Regions from separate parts of the Kitasatospora sp. NPDC056800 genome, predicted to be linked through region 4. Evidence: riboswitches for the same ligand, from Rfam matches in the RefSeq annotation. Region 4 holds a riboswitch; each other region holds the start of a gene.
What was found. Region 4 has a riboswitch for cyclic di-AMP ahead of ACFRQN_RS03010 (NlpC/P60 family protein). Riboswitches for the same ligand answer to the same signal wherever they lie in the genome.
Positions count from the first base shown of each region.

Region 1 (2,190 bases), on a different contig from region 4:
GCCCGACTGTTCGCCATCGCGACCGCCGCGGACGGCGTGGTGCTGACCACCGTCGGCGGCGAGGACGCGGCCGCCGCGGCCGGCATCACCGGCGTGCTGCTGGCCGCCCGGCTGGCCGTGCCGGTCGTCGCCGCCGCGCTCGACGTGCCCGGCTCGGTGGCCGCGGCCGTCAACCACCTCAAGGACACCGGCTCGCAGCGCCCGGCGCTGGCCCCGCTGGTGATCGGCCCGGAGGCGGACTCCGAGCTGCTCGCCACCGCCGCCGAGGAGACCGGCTGCCCGTCGGCCGCGCCGCTGGGCGCCTACCCGTCGGTCGGCCAGCTGATCGCCTCCACCTACCTGGCCGCGCTGCCCACGCCGTCCCCGGAGGACCTGGCACGGGCCGAGGCGGAGGCGGCGGCCGCCGCCGAGGCCGAGGGGGTCGCGGAGGGCTCCCGTGGCGCCCACGCGGCCGCCGAGGGGCCTGGCGGACGATAAGGACACCGCGCGCGGGTTCGCGCGCACCGAAGGGCCCGGAACGGATCGCGTTCCGGGCCCTTCCACGTACTTCCCCCCACCCCGTCCGTCCCGTACGGGAGTCACCCGGCAATGAAGGGGAATGTCCGTTCTGGCGCTATTTGAAAGGAAATAGGGAGCGTGGATTCACATGCTCCGATCGCGACCGCTCCCCCACCCGCCGGAGTGCGCCACTCCGCGATTCGACGCACCGTCACGCCACTCCTGAGGCGGAGCCAGTTGTCGGCTTCCACAACAGCATTGCCTGAAAACGATCATTTACGATCATGGTGAGTGGCAATTTTGGCAGTTTCCACTAAACCGTGATGCACATCACAGTGGTTTGCAGTTTGAACTTAAGTCTGATTAACGTGCTCCCCGTTCGTGACCACACGAACCCGGTCATCCGCAACGCCGAGTCCTGCCGTCGGATGTCCTGGAAGCGCGAAAACGCACCACGGCAGGAGCGGGGGACCCACAGGTAAGTCGCCCCGGACCGCTCTCCGGAACGGTCCAGGGCTAGGGGTGAAGCCGTGCTCACCGCACGGCCGGGCAACTCCAGCCCGAATCCGACAGCTCACCTCGCAGGCGTGGGAGAGGACCACGTCTTCATGCTGCCCACCAACGGCACCCGTCTGTCCGGCCGTACCCGTCGCGTGATCGCCGCCCTCGGCGTCGCGGGCGTCGGCCTCACCGTCCCCTGCCTCACCACCAGCACCGCCTCGGCCGCCTCCGTCGCCACCTGGGACAAGGTCGCCCAGTGCGAGAGCGGCGGCAACTGGAGCATCAACACCGGCAACGGCTTCTACGGCGGCCTCCAGTTCACCTCCAGCACCTGGTCCGCCTTCGGCGGCACGGCCTACGCGGCCCGCGCCGACCTGGCCGCCAAGGACCAGCAGATCGCCGTCGCCGAGAAGGTCCTCGCCTCGCAGGGCCCCGGCGCCTGGCCGGTCTGCTCGGTCCAGGCCGGGCTCACCAAGGGCGGCGCCGCGGCCGCCGTTGACACCTCGGCGGGTTCGACCGCCGCCAAGCCCGCCGCGCCCGCCCAGAGCGCCAAGCCGGCCGCTCCGGCCGCGAAGCCCAGCGCCAAGCCCGCACAGCCCCAGACCCCCGCCGCGAAGCCCGCCGCGCCCGCCCAGGGCGACGCGCAGGCCTCCACCGACTCCGCCGCCTCCGGCAACCGGAGCGACTGGGTGCAGAAGCGCCAGCAGCAGGCCCAGGGCGGCGACTACACCGTCGTCGAGGGCGACTGGCTGTCCGCGATCGCCGACCAGCACAAGGTGCAGGGCGGCTGGCAGCGGCTGTACGACCTCAACCGCGGCACCCTGACCGAGGGTCCGGACACCATCTACCCGGGCCAGCAGCTGTCCTTCGGCGGCAACGGCCAGGCCCGGGCCGGCCAGTCCTCCGCCGGCACGTCCGGCTCGGACTTCACCTGGTTCGACCGCTCGCAGAAGTCCGGCCAGTCCGCGAACGGCGGTGCCGTGAACGCCCAGCCGACCGCGCAGCCCGAGGCCCCGGCCGCCAAGCCGTCCACCAAGCCGGCCGCGAAGCCCGCCACCAAGCCCGCTCCCCAGCCCCAGGCCCAGACGCAGACCCAGGCCCAGGTGCCGGCCGCGACCGGCAGCATGGCCGCCGCGGTCTCCTTCGCCCAGTCGAAGGTCGGTCAGGCGTACGTCTACGGCGGCACCGGCA
Region 1 is NZ_JBHUAL010000009.1:15,153-17,342, forward strand. Features, by position in the region: gene ACFRQN_RS03715 (hypothetical protein) at 1-477, shown strand, start outside; cyclic di-AMP (ydaO/yuaA leader) riboswitch at 929-1,099, shown strand; gene ACFRQN_RS03720 (transglycosylase family protein) at 1,086-2,190, shown strand, end outside.
Region 1: it holds a riboswitch for cyclic di-AMP, as region 4 does, so the genes downstream of both, ACFRQN_RS03720 (transglycosylase family protein) here and ACFRQN_RS03010 (NlpC/P60 family protein) in region 4, are expected to answer to the same signal.

Region 2 (2,190 bases), on a different contig from region 4:
GGCGGTCGAGGCGGCGCTCGACCTGTTCGGCGGGTGGACGGTGCCGGGGCTGCCGCGGCTGCTGGTGACGGAGTTCCCGGAGCTGGCGCCGGAGCCTGGCCAGGAGGAGATCGAGGCGTACCTGGCGCAGCTTCCCGCCGAGGAGTGAGACGCCGCGGCGAAGCCCCCGGTCCGGTGCTGGTGCTCCGGGCCGGGGGCTTCGCGCTGGGTCCGCCCGGGCGGGTGCCTCAGGGCGGGTGCGTCAGGGGTTGAGGCCGCGCTGCTGGAGCCAGGGCTCCGGGTCGACCGGGGCGCCGCCGCCGGGGCGGACCTCCATGTGCAGGTGCGGGCCGGTGACGTTGCCGGTCGCGCCGACCTTGCCGATCTGCTGGCCGGCGGCGACCTTGCCGGAGCCCTTGGTGATCGCGGAGAGGTGGCAGTACCAGATCTCGGTGCCGTCGGGCAGGGTCTCGACGATCCGGTAGCCGTACGAGCCGGCCCAGCCGGCCGAGGTGATGGTGCCCTGGCCGAGCGCGTGGACCGGGGTGCCGGTGTCGGCGGCGAAGTCCAGGCCGGTGTGCAGGTTGGCCCAGTAGCGGGCGCTCTGGCCGTAGTGGGCGGAGAGCCGGTAGTCCGTCACCGGGAGGGTGAGGGCGGCGGCCTTGGCCCGCTCGGCCTCCTCGGCGGCGCGCTTGGCCTCGGCCTCCTTGGCGGCGGCTTTGGCCTCCGCCTCCTGGGCGGCCTGGAGCCGGGCGGTCTCCTCGGCGGCGGTGCGCTGGCTGTCGGCCTGGTTCTGGATGCGGGCGGCGAGCGCGAGGCCGGGGTCGGCGGAGAGGGCGACCGCCGTCTCGTCCGGGGCCTCGATGGCGGGGGCGGCGGCCGGGGTCGCCGAGGTGAAGCCGGTGGCACCCAGGGTGGCGGCGACGGCGGTGACGCCGAGCAGCGGGGAGGTTCCGCGGGTCTGACGCGGCATCCGGTGGCGGTTGGTCTCGGCCTCCGCGGCGAAGTCCTCCGGGCCGAAGGCCTCGGGGCCGTCCGGACCGGGGTGGTCGAGGAGCTGGGTACCGGCTGCGAAGCCGGCCGGGTGTGCCGGGGTGTGCGTCGACGCCACGGAGGCGCGCTCCTTTCCTTCCTTCGCGCCTACCGGGTTAGCTGACGGGTTCGGAGCAGGAAGGTCTCCTACGGCCGGGCCGGAGCCCCGCCGATTCACCCCAAGGAACGTGGTTCCCCGGCTCCCTGACCTGCCCGGAGGCCGGTCGGTGGGATTAGGCGACGGCGCACGGTGCCGTCTGGGTACGGCGTTGACAACCGCGCTGCGTTATCAAACGTTAATCCTAGGAGGCTCTGATTCCAAGCCATCCGTTCGGAGCAGCCCCGCGGCAGGTGATCGGACGTCAACGAACGGTCCCTCATGCACGGCCCCATCTGAGTACGCCTACTCATGTGCGGCCCGGCCGGGCCGCAGCATCCTGACGCCATGAGCGCACCGATGCAGACCCGCACCACGGCCGCCTACTACCTCCAGGCCGTCCTGTCCTTCGCCCTGTCGGGCACCGCCCTCGCCGTGGGGATCATCTACCTGCCGGTCGGCGGGTGGACCCGGGCCTTCCTCGGGCTCGGCCTCCTCTTCACGGTCAGCTCCGCGTTCACGCTGGCGAAGGTGATCCGGGACCGGCAGGAGTCCAACGACATGGTCACCCGGGTGGACCAGGCCCGGCTGGAGAAGCTGCTCAGCGAGCACGACCCGTTCAAGGTCGAAGGGGTCTGACCGCTCCCTTCCCCCTCTTCTCCGACGCCTCCGACGCCCGACCGCTTGACGGCTAAGGCTATTAGCCTTAGCTTTATGGCTATCGGCAGCACCGCCGATGCCCCGCACCGGCGGCCCGAGGAGGACCCCATGAACGGCACCATCACCCCGAGCACCCAGTACCTCACCGTCCCCGGCGGCCGGATCGCCTACGACGACACCCGGCAGGGCGACGGCACCCCGGTCGTCCTGCTCCCCGGCATGCTCGACAGCCGGGCCGCGTACCGGCACCTGCGCCCGCTGCTCGTCGCCGCCGGCCACCGGGTCGTCACCATGGACCTGCGGGGCTTCGGCGAATCCTCGATCACCTGGGACGACTACGGCCCGGCCGCCCTCGCCGGCGACGTCCTCGCCCTGCTCGACCACCTCGGCATCGAGCGCGCCGTCCTCGCCGGGAACTCGTA
Region 2 is NZ_JBHUAL010000038.1:10,322-12,511, forward strand. Features, by position in the region: gene ACFRQN_RS11555 (hypothetical protein) at 1-148, shown strand, start outside; gene ACFRQN_RS11560 (M23 family metallopeptidase) at 242-1,090, opposite strand; cyclic di-AMP (ydaO/yuaA leader) riboswitch at 1,103-1,261, opposite strand; gene ACFRQN_RS11565 (YiaA/YiaB family inner membrane protein) at 1,457-1,747, shown strand; gene ACFRQN_RS11570 (alpha/beta fold hydrolase) at 1,823-2,190, shown strand, end outside.
Region 2: it holds a riboswitch for cyclic di-AMP, as region 4 does, so the genes downstream of both, ACFRQN_RS11560 (M23 family metallopeptidase) here and ACFRQN_RS03010 (NlpC/P60 family protein) in region 4, are expected to answer to the same signal.

Region 3 (2,190 bases), on a different contig from region 4:
CGCACAGGGTGACCAGGTTCACGGCGGTGAACAGCCGGGAGGAGAACAGTCCGAGCGGCAGCATCGGATCGGGTGCGCGGCGCTCGACCGCCACGAAGGCGACGCCGAGCGCCACTCCGAGCACCCCGCTGACCCAGACGGCGGGGGACAGGCCCTCGCCGGCCGCCGTCAGCGCGTAGGTGATCGCGCCGAGGGCGAGGGCGGCGAGCACGGCGCCGAGGACGTCGAAGCGGCCGGAGGCGCCCTCGTCCCGGCTCTCCGGCACCGACCGGGTGGTGACCGCGATCACGGCGGCGGCGAGCGGCAGGTTCAGCAGGAAGATCCAGCGCCAGCCGGGGCCGTCCACCAGCCAGCCGCCGAGGAAGGGGCCGACCGCCGCCGACACCCCGCCGAGGCCGGACCAGAGCCCGACCGCCGCCGAGCGGTCGTCAGGGTGGAAGACGGCTTGGAGCATGGCGAGCGAGCCGGGGGTGAGCAGCGCCCCGCCGATGCCCTGGACGGCGCGGGCGGCGATCAGCACGTGGATGTTCGGCGCGGCGGCGCAGGCCGCGGAGGCGATGGCGAACCAGACCACGCCGATCAGGAAGACCTTGCGCCGCCCGTAGCGGTCGCCGAGCGCGCCGCCGAGCAGGATCAGGCCCGCCAGGGTGAGCAGATAGGCGTTCAGGGTCCATTGCAGGGACGCGAGGGAAGCGCCGAGGTCGGCGCCGATCCGGGGCAGCGCGACGTTCACCACGGTGCCGTCCAGCATCGCCATGCTGGAGCCGAGCACCGTCGCCATTAGTACCCAGCGACCCTGCGCGGTGCCCAGGCGCAGGGTGCCGGCCTCGGAGGTGGCCACGGGCGAATCCTGCGCTGCCGAGGCGCACGTGACAAGGGTCACCGGTGGGTGTGTTGGCGGCTGGCGGTGCGTGAGCGGACGGGTGCGCGGCGTGGCCGATCTCGGCGCAGGGTCGTGGATCAGTGGCGGGGGGTGAATGGGTTGTGTACGCACCGTGGGCTCGGGCCTGCGGAGGGTCACTGTGGGAGGGGGGATCGTTGCCGTTTCAAGAGATCGACATTGCTTCACCCGAACGGATGGGTTTTAGTTCAGCGACCGCCCGGCCAGTCCGGACGGATCCGCCGGGTGGAACGCCGAGTCCTGCCGCTGCCCGGTGGTTCGAAACGAACTCTGTACGGCAGGAGCGGGGGACCCACAGGTAAGTCGCCGGACCGGAGTTCGCGCCTCAGGGCGCGGGCGTCCAGGACCGGCTTGGGGTGAAGCCGCGCAAGCGGCCGGGCAACTCCAGCCCGAACCCGACAGCTCACCTCGCAGGCGTCGGAGAGGAAAATTCCATGCCTGCACAGGCTCGTCGTATCGCCCTGCCCCGCGCCGCCCGCATCGGCATCGCCACCGCCGTCACCGGTGTGTCCTTCGCCCTCCCGCTCGTCACCGCGATGAGCGCCCAGGCCCACACCCCGGCCGCTCCGGCCGCCGCCTCCGCCGAGGCCAAGCAGGCCACGCAGGCCGCCGCTCCGGCCGCCCAGGCCGCGCAGGAGAGCTACCGCGTCGTCAGCGGTGACACCCTGTCCAAGATCGCCGACGCCAGGAACGTCGAGGGCGGCTGGCACGCGCTGTACGAGCAGAACCGCTCGGTCGTCGGCGCCGACCCGAACCTGATCTTCCCGGGCCAGCAGCTCGCGCTGTCCGGCCACGCCGCCGCGCCGGCCGCCGACGCCGCCCCGGCGAAGCCCGCCGCCCCGGCCAAGCCCGCCAAGCCGTCCGCTCCGGCGACCCAGGCCGCCAAGCCGCAGGCCCAGGTCCAGGTGCAGACCGAGGCCGCCAAGCCCTCCGCGCAGCTCGAGACCCAGCTCCAGGTCGCCGCTCCGGCCCAGGCCGTGACCGCCACTCCGGTCGCCGCCGCCACCTCCGGCTTCGTCGCCCCGCTGGCCGGCCCGCGGCTCGGCACCGCCTACGGCGTGGCCGGCTCGATGTGGGCCTCCGGCCACCACACCGGCCAGGACTTCGTCGCCTCCACCGGCACCCCGCTGCGCGCCGTCGCCAACGGTGTCGTGGTCAAGGCCGGCAACGGCGGCGCCTACGGCAACGAGGTCGAGATCAGGCTCGCCGACGGCCACTACGCCGAGTACGCGCACCTCTCCTCGATCGGCGTGAGGATCGGTCAGACCGTCACCGCCGGCCAGCAGATC
Region 3 is NZ_JBHUAL010000246.1:10,974-13,163, forward strand. Features, by position in the region: gene ACFRQN_RS36045 (MFS transporter) at 1-781, opposite strand, end outside; cyclic di-AMP (ydaO/yuaA leader) riboswitch at 1,133-1,333, shown strand; gene ACFRQN_RS36050 (peptidoglycan DD-metalloendopeptidase family protein) at 1,336-2,190, shown strand, end outside.
Region 3: it holds a riboswitch for cyclic di-AMP, as region 4 does, so the genes downstream of both, ACFRQN_RS36050 (peptidoglycan DD-metalloendopeptidase family protein) here and ACFRQN_RS03010 (NlpC/P60 family protein) in region 4, are expected to answer to the same signal.

Region 4 (2,190 bases):
CCAGTCAGGCCGAGGCGCTCAAGGGGCTGCTGGACCAGCAGCGCCGGCTGGACCAGGAGAAGACCGAGGCGGCCGCCGTGCTCGCCTCGCTGGACACCACCACCAAGGACCTGAACCAGGCCAAGTCGGACGTCAACACCAAGCTGAAGGCCGCCCAGGACCTGCTGAACTCGCTGAGCTCCGCCGACCGCGCCGCGCTGCGGGCCCAGCAGGCGCAGGACGACCGCGCCTCGCGCGGCAGCGACCGGGTCGACCTCGGCAGCCTGCCGCCGGCCAGCGGCTACGCGGCCACGGCGCTGGCCAAGGCGATGAGCAAGCAGGGCTCGCCGTACGTGTGGGGCGCCACCGGGTCGACCACCTTCGACTGCTCGGGCCTGATGGTCTGGGCGTACGGGCAGGCGGGCGTCTCGCTGCCGCGCACCTCGCAGGAGCAGGGCCACTACGGCACCCGGATCCCCTCGCTGGACCAGGCCCAGCCGGGCGACCTGGTGATCTACGGCCCCGACATGCACCACGTCGGGATGTACATCGGCAACGGCATGGTGGTCCACGCGCCGCACACCGGCGACGTGGTGAAGGTGATGAAGGCCGACGCGATGTCGATCAACACCATCCGCCGGGTCTGACGGACCGACACGCCCGGGGGGCTCCCGCGGGGGCCTGTGAAAAGCGCCACCCCCGTTCGGGGTGGCGTTTCGGGTTTCCAGCCCTTCGACGACCACATGGTGAGAACCGATCAGCCTTGTGTGCGTCAATGGTCACCATCGGTCATTTTCACAAAGGAACTTGGGTAATCTTCTGTCTTTTTTCTGACAAGGATTTGAACCGATCACGGTTCAGTTACTAGGGTCATGCTCCGAACCACCGCACTGTCGATCGCCCAGCCAGGGTGGCGGCGGTGGTTACCGTCGAGTTCGCAAGGCAGCGGGACAGGTCGAAGCGACTGTCCGACAGGGGAGCCCAGTGGTAGGGGGCGCTGCGGAGCGGAGCCGGGGAACCACGTTCCTCCGGGGTGAATCGGCGCCAGGTCGGCCGGTGGAACGGCCGTGAGGCGTCGTAGGGCATGCTTCCGGCCCGAACCCGTCAGCTCACCCGGTAGGCGGCCGTAGGAAGAAGGAGTCCGCCTTCGTGGCGTCCCATCGTCGTCCCAAGCCCGCCGGCCGCGCCCGGGTCTCGATCCTGACCGGCGTCGCCGCCGCAGCCGTCGTCCTCTCCGCGCAGGGTGCCCACGCGGACCCGCAGCCGACCAAGGAACAGGTCAAGGGGCAGGTCGACCAGCTCAACGAGCAGGCCGAGGTCGCGACCGAGAACTACAACGCCGCCCAGGCCAAGCAGCAGGACCTGGAGAAGCAGGTCTCCGGCCTGCAGGACCAGGTGGCCCGTCAGCAGGCCCAGGTCACCGAGCTCCAGGGCGGCCTCGCCGAGATCGCCGGCGAGCAGTACCGCAACGGGGGGATATCCCCCACCGTCCAGCTGATGTTCTCCTCCAGCCCGGACAGCTTCCTCAGCCAGGCCGACGCGCTGAACCAGGCCGGCAGCACCCAGAAGGGTCAGCTGAAGGAGCTCCAGGAGCAGCAGCGCAAGCTCGACCAGGACCGCAACGAGGCCCAGGGCAAGCTCGCCGAGCTGGAGTCGACCACCCAGCAGCTGAAGGCCTCCAAGGACGAGGTCCAGGGCAAGCTGAAGGCGGCCCAGGACCTGCTCAACACGCTGACCGAGCAGGACCGCCAGGCGCTGCGCCAGGCCGAGGAGAAGGCCGCCGCCGAGGCCAAGGCCAAGGCCGACGCCGCCCAGGCCCAGCAGCAGCAGGCCGACCGCGCCTCCCGCGACAACAGCCGCGGCAGCCTCTCGGCCCCCACGACCACCGCTCCGGTGAACGTGGCCCCCGGCAGCTCGCGCGGTGCCGCCGCGCTGTCCGCCGCCGCCTCCAAGATCGGCAGCCCGTACGTCTGGGGCGCCACCGGCCCGGGCTCCTTCGACTGCTCCGGTCTGATGGTCTGGGCCTACAACCAGGCCGGCGTGTCGCTGCCGCGCACCTCGCAGGCGCAGGCCTCGGCCGGCACCCGGCTCGGGACGGACCTCTCCAAGGCCCAGCCCGGCGACCTGCTGATCTTCTACACCGACGCCCACCACGTCGGCATCTACGCCGGCAACGGCCAGGTGCTGCACGCGCCCAAGCCGGGCGCGTCG
Region 4 is NZ_JBHUAL010000007.1:5,296-7,485, reverse strand. Features, by position in the region: gene ACFRQN_RS03015 (C40 family peptidase) at 1-626, shown strand, start outside; cyclic di-AMP (ydaO/yuaA leader) riboswitch at 965-1,118, shown strand; gene ACFRQN_RS03010 (NlpC/P60 family protein) at 1,129-2,190, shown strand, end outside.